Crateriforma conspicua: one gene and its partners. The main gene of each other region encodes a partner of the protein of the gene in region 2 in a complex. Links are inferred from orthologs where the notes say so. Each region holds a gene or a part of one and is shown on either strand. Other genes may lie near its edges. The genes, in order: Mal65_RS11450, pnp and rny.

What was found.
Region 1: pnp (region 2) and Mal65_RS11450 share a complex: the UniProt entries of both Bacillus subtilis proteins name them as parts of the possible RNA degradosome complex. The link is inferred for Crateriforma conspicua from one-to-one orthologs.
Region 3: pnp (region 2) and rny share a complex: the UniProt entries of both Bacillus subtilis proteins name them as parts of the possible RNA degradosome complex. The link is inferred for Crateriforma conspicua from one-to-one orthologs.

The regions. Positions count from the first base shown.
Region 1 is NZ_CP036319.1:3,020,112-3,023,160, reverse strand. The notes cover bases 63-2,953. They hold Mal65_RS11450 (6-phosphofructokinase), read left to right. Parts: upstream 63-882; coding sequence 883-2,025; downstream 2,026-2,953. Other genes in these bases: Mal65_RS11445 (BamB-related PQQ repeat family beta-propellar protein), read right to left, coding at 2,404-2,953; Mal65_RS11455 (alpha/beta hydrolase), read left to right, coding at 63-290. Outside these bases: more of Mal65_RS11455, read left to right, coding at 1-62; more of Mal65_RS11445, read right to left, coding at 2,954-3,049. UniProt on the Bacillus subtilis protein: Catalyzes the phosphorylation of D-fructose 6-phosphate to fructose 1,6-bisphosphate by ATP, the first committing step of glycolysis.
Region 2 is NZ_CP036319.1:6,953,692-6,956,809, reverse strand. The notes cover bases 123-3,082. They hold pnp (polyribonucleotide nucleotidyltransferase), read right to left. Parts: upstream 2,755-3,082; coding sequence 490-2,754; downstream 123-489. Other genes in these bases: Mal65_RS25330 (serine/threonine-protein kinase), read left to right, coding at 123-384. Outside these bases: more of Mal65_RS25330, read left to right, coding at 1-122; rpsO (30S ribosomal protein S15), read right to left, coding at 3,111-3,118. UniProt on the Bacillus subtilis protein: Involved in mRNA degradation. Catalyzes the phosphorolysis of single-stranded polyribonucleotides processively in the 3'- to 5'-direction. Necessary for competence development in Bacillus subtilis.
Region 3 is NZ_CP036319.1:3,645,898-3,648,954, reverse strand. Bases 52-2,950 are described here. They hold rny (ribonuclease Y), read right to left. Parts: upstream 2,336-2,950; coding sequence 767-2,335; downstream 52-766. Other genes in these bases: tilS (tRNA lysidine(34) synthetase TilS), read left to right, coding at 2,656-2,950; Mal65_RS13595 (alpha/beta hydrolase), read right to left, coding at 52-615. Also shown: more of Mal65_RS13595, read right to left, coding at 1-51; more of tilS, read left to right, coding at 2,951-3,057. UniProt on the Bacillus subtilis protein: Endoribonuclease that initiates mRNA decay. Initiates the decay of all SAM-dependent riboswitches, such as yitJ riboswitch. Involved in processing of the gapA operon mRNA, it cleaves between cggR and gapA.

The DNA of each region.
Region 1 (3,049 bases), 3.9 Mb from region 2 along the record:
ACCGCTTGGTCGATGTTGCCGCCGGTATGTATCCGTTTTTGCCGGTCCGTTGGCTGATGAAAACACGCTTTGATTCGGTCGCACGCCTAAAGGAATTTGACGGCCCGATCCTACAGCTTCACGGCGACAAAGACGGCATCGTTCCGATCAAACACGCGCGTAACTTGGAATCGGAATTGACCAGCACGCGGCGGCAATTCATCGAAGTCAAAGATTGGAATCACAACGACCCCGTCGATGACAACTTGTTGCACCGGATCGCCCTTTGGATCCAAAGCACTCGTCAATAGTCGCGTCATCGCTAACAGCAACCCAATGCAGAATCATCGCGTCTTGAAAGACGCCACCTGATCATGCATTCAGCCGCTCGGATGCCGACACGCGTCCGGTACAGGCGGGGCGGACGCGTATCGGCAATCAAACCGGTGCCAAGGCAGGGGGGGAAAGAAGTTGGAACACGGTTTAAATCGAGCAGAAATTAACGAAACGACAATACCGCGATGATGAACACGACCAGGTTAGGGAGGGCAGTTGGTCGCGAGCGTCTCGGATGTGGGGAAGCAGGGGAAACCGATGCGGCATCGTCGTCCCGTCACAGTTATTCTTGGCGACGTTTTGCCACAGGTGTCACCAAATGGATTCAAAACTTGCGGTACCCCACAACAGCCATTCAGTGCTGCCGAATTTGACGATTACGCGGCCCAACTTCACCTACTGCAGGCCCGAGCGTACACCCAAATGGGCGAGCCCATCTTTTAACATCCTCAGAATCGTTAAAACTGTGCGCCGGTGCGTGGACGACCGCAGGCACGATAGCGTGATTCCAGTTCACAACACGAAACAGGAAACACCGAAACGTTCGATCGGTAAAGGTTTTTGAAAATGCAAAACGAACAGGTCAGTATTCATCGCCCTCGCATCGGCGTGTTGACCTCCGGCGGCGACTGCCCGGGGCTGAACGCGGTACTACGTGCGGTCGCCAAGACGGCGTATTGGCAGGGCTATGAAGTCTTCGGGTTCGAAGACGGTTTCGAGGGGCTGATCGATCCGATCCGCTATCGCAAGCTGACGCCACAGAACACTCAAGGCATCTTGACCATGGGTGGAACAATTCTGGGCAGCACCAATCGTGGTCGCTTTGCGGCCCGCGTCGGTGTTTCCGGCCGCGCCGAGATCGCTCCCGAATTGATCAAGAAAGTCAGTGCCACCTTTGACGAATTGAAACTGGAAGGCCTGATTTGTGTCGGCGGCGATGGATCGTTATCGACCGCATTGCAGTTTCATGAAGCCGGTTTGCCGGTCGTGGGCGTCCCCAAAACGATCGACAACGATTTGTCATCCACCGCGTACACGTTCGGCTTCAACAGTGCCGTGCTGTGTTGTGCCGATGCGTTGGACCGCTTGCATACGACGGCGGCCAGCCACCGACGCGTGTTGGTTATGGAAGTCATGGGACGCCACACCGGTTGGATTGCCTTGCACGGTGGCATCGCCGGTGGTGCGGACGTGATCCTGCTGCCCGAGATCCCTTGGGAATACGACAACATCCTGGCCAAGATCGACGAACGCAAACAATTGGGGAAAGAGTTCACTTTGGTGGTCGTTGCCGAAGGGGCCAATTTGCCGGACGGATCGATGGTCGCGTCGGGTGAAGCCAGTGGCAACCTACAGACACGACTCGGCGGCATCGGCCACGTGGTCACCGACGAACTTAGTCGGCGTATCAAACAGGAAGTCCGCTGTGTCGTCTTGGGACACCTGCAACGTGGCGGCGGCCCGACGACGTTTGATCGCGTCCTGGCGACGATGTTCGGGACTCACGCGGTTCGCTTGGTGTTACAGAAAAAATTCGGCCAGATGGTCAGCTTTGACCCGCCCGACATCGTCAGCGTTCCGATCGCCGATGCGGTGGATTCGATCCGCACCGTCGACCCTAACGGTTCGGCCGTCATGTCGGCTCGCGCGCTCGGGATCAATTTCGGGGACACGCCCGGATATCAAAACCCGTTCCCGATTCCCGAATAACGAATACCCAGCAACGAAGTCAGAACGCGATCGCGGTGCGGTCGGCGCATAAAAAAAGACGGCGAGTCAACGCGTTGGACACGTGGACTCGCCGCCTTCACCAAAAAACGCAAAGTTACTGTCGTTCACATCGTCACATCACCCACCGTGACGTTGCATCGACAGCCCCTTTCGGTTGCGAAGCGTCGGGTCCTCCACATGGTTGACCCTCGCCAGCAAGATAGTCATTCGGCCATGTGTACCGACTGTCGGGATCGTAACTTTCATCCAGCGTCGATTCTGTTGACGCTTCGTCGACCGGTACCGACTGTGACGATTGTGCGGACGAAACAAGTTTTTCTGTATGTTACAGCGATGACACCATGACATGCACTGGTTTCAGTTTGCATCCGCATCGAAGCACAAAAGTTGATCACCGGCGCGAATCAGCAATCGTCCATCTGCGATCGCCGGCGTCGCGCCCACGGGCAACCCCAACTCTTTGGTCGAAAGCACCGACATTTCCTGATCCGCCGACATCACCGTGGCGACACCGTCCAAACTGATCACCAACCAACGGTCACCGGCCAAGATCGGCGAAGCACCATAATTGCCACCCAAACGTTGTCGTTTTTGCGTCTTTCCCGTCTTGGCGTCGATACAACTGGCGATCCCACGATCGTCGACGGCAAACATCAAGCCGTTGGAAATCACCGATGTCGGAACATAAGGTGCGCCGCTGGTCACACGATAAACTTCCCTGGCTTTTGCGTCGGGTCCCAAATCGCTTGATCCGGGTGACGGCAGTTCGACCGCAACCAATTGATTCCCGCCACCACCGCTGCCGCAGGTACCGATCGCCAGATTGCCGAACAACAAGGGGGAACTGCAGCAACGTTTGTCAAAAACATCGCTGTCGAACAACAATCGTCCGTCGGACGGATCCAGCCCAAAGATGCCGTTGCCCGTGTTGGCAGCAACCAACATCGTCGGACGTCCGTTGTCGTCACGTACGATCGCCGGAACGCCATAACTGGTGCGTGTC
Region 2 (3,118 bases):
TTGGCCCGTATCGAACACGGCTGTTACGACGATTCGGCATCGGGAACGTTGGGCTACATCGCGCCGGAACAGGCGATGGGTCGGCCGGCCTATCACAGTGACGTGTTTTCGCTGGGGCTGATCATCTATCGCATGCTTGCCGGTGAATTGCCCGAGTACCCGTTTCAACCACCGTTGCCGGGGTTCAACAAGCTTCGGCGCGGCGTTTCACGCGACTTTGTGGCTCTGGTTCGCAAGGCGATTGATCCGGTGCCGTCGAAGCGTTTTCGCACTGCCGTGGCGATGCATCGTGCCCTAAAAAAAATCGCCCATCCGCTGAGCGGAAAGGGCGATCGAGAACGTTTCAGGACGTCGGCCAAACGTCAATTGAATCGGGCGGCCTAGCCGAAAAACCAGAGGCCGCCGGTAAACCAGTCCGCCGATCTGCCGGTTTTCGATGTTGACCGGATGATGCGGCGGTCGCCGAGCAGTGGCAACAACCTGTGGCCGCTACGAACGACGGTTGCGACGGCCACCGCCGCCGCCACTACCACCACTGCTGCCGCGGCGTCGACGCGGGCGATCGTCATCGCGATCGCCTCGGTCACGGTCGCCACGATCGCGATCCCCGCCGCCTTCGCTTTCAAAGGCACCGGCCAATTCGTCTTCCTCGCCCAGTTCTTCCAGGGCGCGACGACGGCTCAGCTTGACGCGGTCGTGTTCGTCGACATCGATGACCAAGACCTTCATCGGGTCACCGACGCCGATGACGCTGTCGATATTGCTGACGAATCCGCTGGACATTTCACTGATGTGAACCAGTCCATCGCGGCCGGGCAGGATTTCGACAAACGCGCCGAATTCCTTGATGCTGCTGACCGTTCCGTCGTAGATCTTGCCGATTTGAACGGTGGCGGTGCAGGCTTCGACCTGACGCATCGCGTCTTCGGCACTTTGCTTGTCGCTGCTGGCCACCAACACGGTACCGTCGTCGTCGACTTCGATCACGCTGCCGGTCGTTTCTTGGATCGTGCGGATGTTCTTTCCGCCGGGGCCGATCAGGGCACCGATCTTGTCGGGGGAAATCTTGGTACGCAGCAAACGCGGCGCGGTGGCGGCGATTTCACGACGCGGACGCGGGATCGTCGTCAGCATCTTCTTCAAGATCTCGATGCGAGCCAGACGTGATTGCTTCAGCGTCGCACGAATGATTTCTTCGCTGATACCGGTGATCTTCAGGTCCAACTGGATACCGGTGATACCGTTTTGCGTTCCAGCGATCTTGAAGTCCATGTCACCGAAGTGGTCTTCGGTGCCCAAGATGTCGGTCAACAAGACCCAGCTGTCTTTGTTGTCCTTGTCCTGGACCAAGCCGACGCTGATGCCGGCGACCGGGTTGCTGATCGGAACACCCGAAGCCATCAAGCCCAGCGTCGCACCGCAAACGGTGGCCATACTGCTGGACCCATTGGACTCGGTGATATCGCTGATCACTCGAATCGTGTAGGGGAAATCGTCGGCGCCGGGCAACACCGGTGCAACGCTTCGTTCGGCCAACGCACCGTGACCGATCTCGCGACGTCCTGGTCCACGAATCGGGCGACATTCACCAACCGAGAAGGACGGGAAGTTGTAGTCCAGCATGAACTTCTTGCTGTACTCATCCTGCAAGCCGTCGACACGCTGTTCGTCGCGGGCGGTTCCCAGTGCGATCGTGATCAATGCCTGGGTTTCGCCACGTTGGAACAAAGCCGAACCGTGGACTCGCGGCAACAGGTCGGTTTCGCAGTAGATCGGACGCAGGCTTTCGCGGTCACGTCCGTCGGGTCGGGTGCCGGCGATGATCAGATCGCGGACGACCTTTTCTTCCAAGTCATGCCAGACGGACTTGAAGCGATTGACGTCGATCGCGCCTTCTGCGCTGGGATCGGGGATCACTTCGCCCATCGCACGATCACGCAGTGCGCGAACGGCTTCGGCACGTTCCAGCTTGCCGGACGTTTGTTGGGCAGCCTTGAATTCGTCGTAATAGGCGTCCGTCAGACGTTGCAACAGGCCGTCGTCTTCCGGTTCGACATATTCGATCTTTTGCGGATTGACCTTTTCATACAGCTCTTCCTGCAACTCGATCACTTCGCGGATCGCCTTGTGGGCGAACTGGATCGCTTCGACCATCTGGTCTTCGGGCATTTCGTTGGCGAAGCCTTCGATCATGGCGACCATTTCGCGGTCACCACTGACGATCATGTCCAGCTCGCTTTCGACCAGGTCGTCGTGCGTCGGGAATGCGATCAGTTCGCCGTCGACTTTGCCGACGCGGACGCTGGCGACCGGACCCTTGAAGGGCAGGGGGCTGATGTGCAGGGCGGCACCGGCACCGTTCATGGCCAACACATCGCCGTCGTTTTGAAGATCGCTGGCGATAACAAAGGCTTGCACCTGGACTTCGTCCTTGTAGCCGTTGGGCCATAGCGGACGAATCGGGCGGTCCATCAGCCGAGCGCTCAGCGTTTCCTTGGTGCTCGGCCGACCTTCGCGTTTCAAGAATCCGCCGGGGAATTTACCGGCCGCGGCCAATCGCTCGCGGTAGTCACACATCAGCGGGAAAAAATCAATTCCCGGTCGTGGCGGGCCACTGGCGGCGGCGACCAGCACCGTCGTGTCGCCGTATTGCACCAGCACGCTGCCGGCGGCTTGCTTGGCCAACTGGCCGGTTTCGAACGACAACACTTGACGTCCGATCTTTCGCTCCACGCGAACTTTATTCACAGTCACTTCTACTTCTCTCTAATACAAACAGACAACAGATTCCGGTTCCACCCAGACCGGACAGCCGCATTCGCGACGGGTTGCCGAATGTCAAGACAGCGGCACCCCAGCCCGAAAAGCGACGGGGGGGCGGCAATTCGATCAGCCAGAGACTGCAAGAAGGTCGTGCCGAAAGCTGCCCAAGATCAGGCGGGGCATTCCGAGCCGACGGTCAAGCCGGGCGCGAGCCTATCACATCGCCGCGTCAGAAAGCCGGCGCCCGAACGAAAGATGATGGAAAACAGGTGGAAGCCGGGCCGCCCGACTCGGGCGAACTGAAAAGCGGCTGTTGCCATCGTCGCTCGGGTCGCGGCCCTTTTGGGCTATTTAC
Region 3 (3,057 bases), 3.3 Mb from region 2 along the record:
CACCGCTTTGACGTCCTGGCCCTGTTTCTTGCGGCCGACACTGGGAAAGGCCCAGTCGCGTTGCGTCCAGGTCGCGCCAAAAATGGCACCTTCGCCGACGCCGATCACCACCAAAGCGTTCAGGTTCAGCTTGCCGTCGTTATTCTCGTCCTTCAAGAAACCCTTGGCGGCTTCCAAGTCCGACGACACGATCGCTTCCATGTCGGAGCGTCCCATTCGCTGAGGATCAAACTCTCTTTCTCGGCCGCTGCGATCCACATAAGTCCGGCTGCCACCGTGAGCGCGATACTCAGGAATCAAAACCGCAAAGCCTTGCTTTTGATAAAACTTGGCCATCGGCAAGTACGGACTCGCTTGCCCACCCCATTCATGAATCAACAGAATCGGGATCGCTTGTTTCTTCTTCGTCGACTCCAGATAGATCGCACGCAACTTCACGCCGTCGCGAGTGGTCAAGGTCACGGTGCGTGGTTCTGGTTCCGCCGGTTTTGTCGTTCGACGCTGTCGCCCCGGACGTGTTTCTTGGGCCGACGCACTGGACGGCAGACAGACGATCAAAGACGCGGCCGCCAACAGCAACAGGCCCGTTCGTCGTGACAAAAATTGCAAAGACAAGCTTGAAATCATGATTGGAATCGCCAGAAGATTCGGTCGGTTCGAATGAACGTTTTCCATTCTAACCACCGACGGTCACCGCTTCACATCCTTTCGGTCGACGTGATAGGTCTGGGAGCAAGACCGATAGCGTGCGAATTCGCCCCGACGTTTACTTGGCGACTTCGATGAAGTGGGATTCACGCACCACGGTGACCTTGATTTCACCCGGGTACGTCAGTTCCTGTTCAAAAGCTTTCGCGATTTCGCGACAGATCACGGCGGCGTGTTGATCATCGGTGTTTTCGCTGTTGACCAAGACACGAAGCTCTCGACCGGCACTGATGGCGAAAGCCTGATGAACGCCGTCAAACCGCTTGGCGATCGCTTCCAGTTCTTCCATCCGTTTGACGTACCGTTCCAGCGATTCACGGCGAGCCCCGGGGCGACTGGCGCTGCAGGCATCGGCGGTCGCCACCAGCATCGTGTACGGATATTCGGTCACGATTTCATCGTGGTGACCACGAGCCGCATGGACGACGACATCGCATTCACCCGACCTTGCCAACAAATCGCCACCGATTTTGGGGTGGCCGCCTTCCAGTTCGTGGTCCGCCGCCTTGCCGATGTCGTGCAGCAGTCCGGCGCGGCGTCCGAGGTCGCCGTCCAGTCCGATCATTTCGGCAAGCAGCCCGCTGATAAAGGCGACTTCAACGCTGTGCCGCAAAACGTTTTGGCTGTAGCTTGTCCGAAAATGCAATCGGCCCAGCATCTTGATCACGCGTTGATGCAGCCCACTGACGTTGATTTCGTCCGCCGCTTCGATGCCTTTGCGTTCAATGAAGGAATCAATTTCCTTCTCCGTCGCATCGACCGTTTCTTCGATTTTCGACGGGTGAATGCGTCCGTCGGTGATCAGCTTTTCCAGTGATGCCCGCGCGATCTCGCGACGCACCGGATCAAACGCGCTGACGATGACCACACCGGGCGTGTCGTCGATGATCAAATCCACACCGGTCTTCTTCTCGAACGCGCGGATGTTTCGACCTTCGCGACCGATGATCCGTCCTTTCATGTCATCGGTCGGGACGTCGACGGTGCTGGTCGTGGATTCGGCGGTGTGCGCTGATGCAAAACGCTGGATTGCCGTCAACAACATCTCGCGACTCTGTTGTTCGACTCGCTGTTCCAAAATCTTTTGATGTTTCAAAAGCGTTGCACCGACTTCGCTTTGCAGTTCATCACGCAACGAATCCAATAATTGATCCGTCGCCTCGGTCCGCGAAAGCCCGCTGGCCTTTTCCAGCACCTTGGTCTGTTCGTCGATGCGTTGTTGCAACAGTTCGCGTTGTTGATCCAGATCACGCGTTTTTTTGGTCAGCACCGTTTGGCTGTGTTCCAGCCCGCGTTGCTGTTTGATCAGACTTTCTTCCTGAGTTACCAACAATTCTTCGCGGCGTTCCAGCTTGCTGATCAGCTTGTGTTGCTGGTTTCGTTCAACAGCCAGTTCCTGTTCGGCATCGCGGCGCAACTGCAACGCTTGTTCTTTGGCGTCGACGATGATCCGGTTTCGTTCGACTTCCGCTTCCCGCTTGGCGGCTTCCTTGATCTCTTTGGCCTGCGTTTCCAAGCGTTGTTGGAATCGAGCGTACATCCGCTGGGCCACCGCCAGCACAGCGGCCACGCCCAAGAAGAAAAAGAACAGGCAGTAAAGGATGAATTGAGCTGTCTCGGCAGTCATGTCGCCAACGCGCGTCTTGCTAGGTCAGGGACGTTGAAACTCGTTGCCGGAATCGGAGCCCGTAGCGACCTGTCTATGTCAAAAGCGGCCGCCTAAGGACAGCTCGCTGAAAGTTGCCATGGTAGCGGTATTTGTCCACCGGCGGTATCACCGTCGCCCTGCCCAGGCCGACCCGCGCCGGGAAAAGCATCTGCGGTGCGGCGAATGAACCGGTCAGGCGGTATGGGTGACCATCAACCGTCGCGGTCGCCTCGGCGATTGTCGCCCGCAGCGACCGTGGCCATGATTCCGATATGTCCAGCCGTCCGAACGAAACGTCGATGTCGCCCCCGCCACAGAATCACTGGGACCGCCTGTTGGCCGGCGTCGGGCAGCGTTGGCCGGCCTCGCGTTGGACCGACACGGGCGTGGTGGTCGGTTGCAGCGGTGGTGGCGACAGCGTTGCGTTGCTGTTGGCGTTGCACACGATCCAGCGACAGACCGGCGGTTCCGGTTTTTTGGTCGTCGCACACTTCAACCACGGTCTTCGCGGCGACGCATCGCTGGGCGACGCGGAATTTGTTGCGGACTTGGCGAACAAGTTGGGGCTGACCCTGCGGTCCACCGCGGCGGGGCCAGGCGAAAGTGTGACCGACGAATCGACCCTACGCGACCAACGAATGGATTTCTTTCATCGCGTCGCAGCCGACGCGGGCGCCCGATACGTTGCCCTGGGACACACC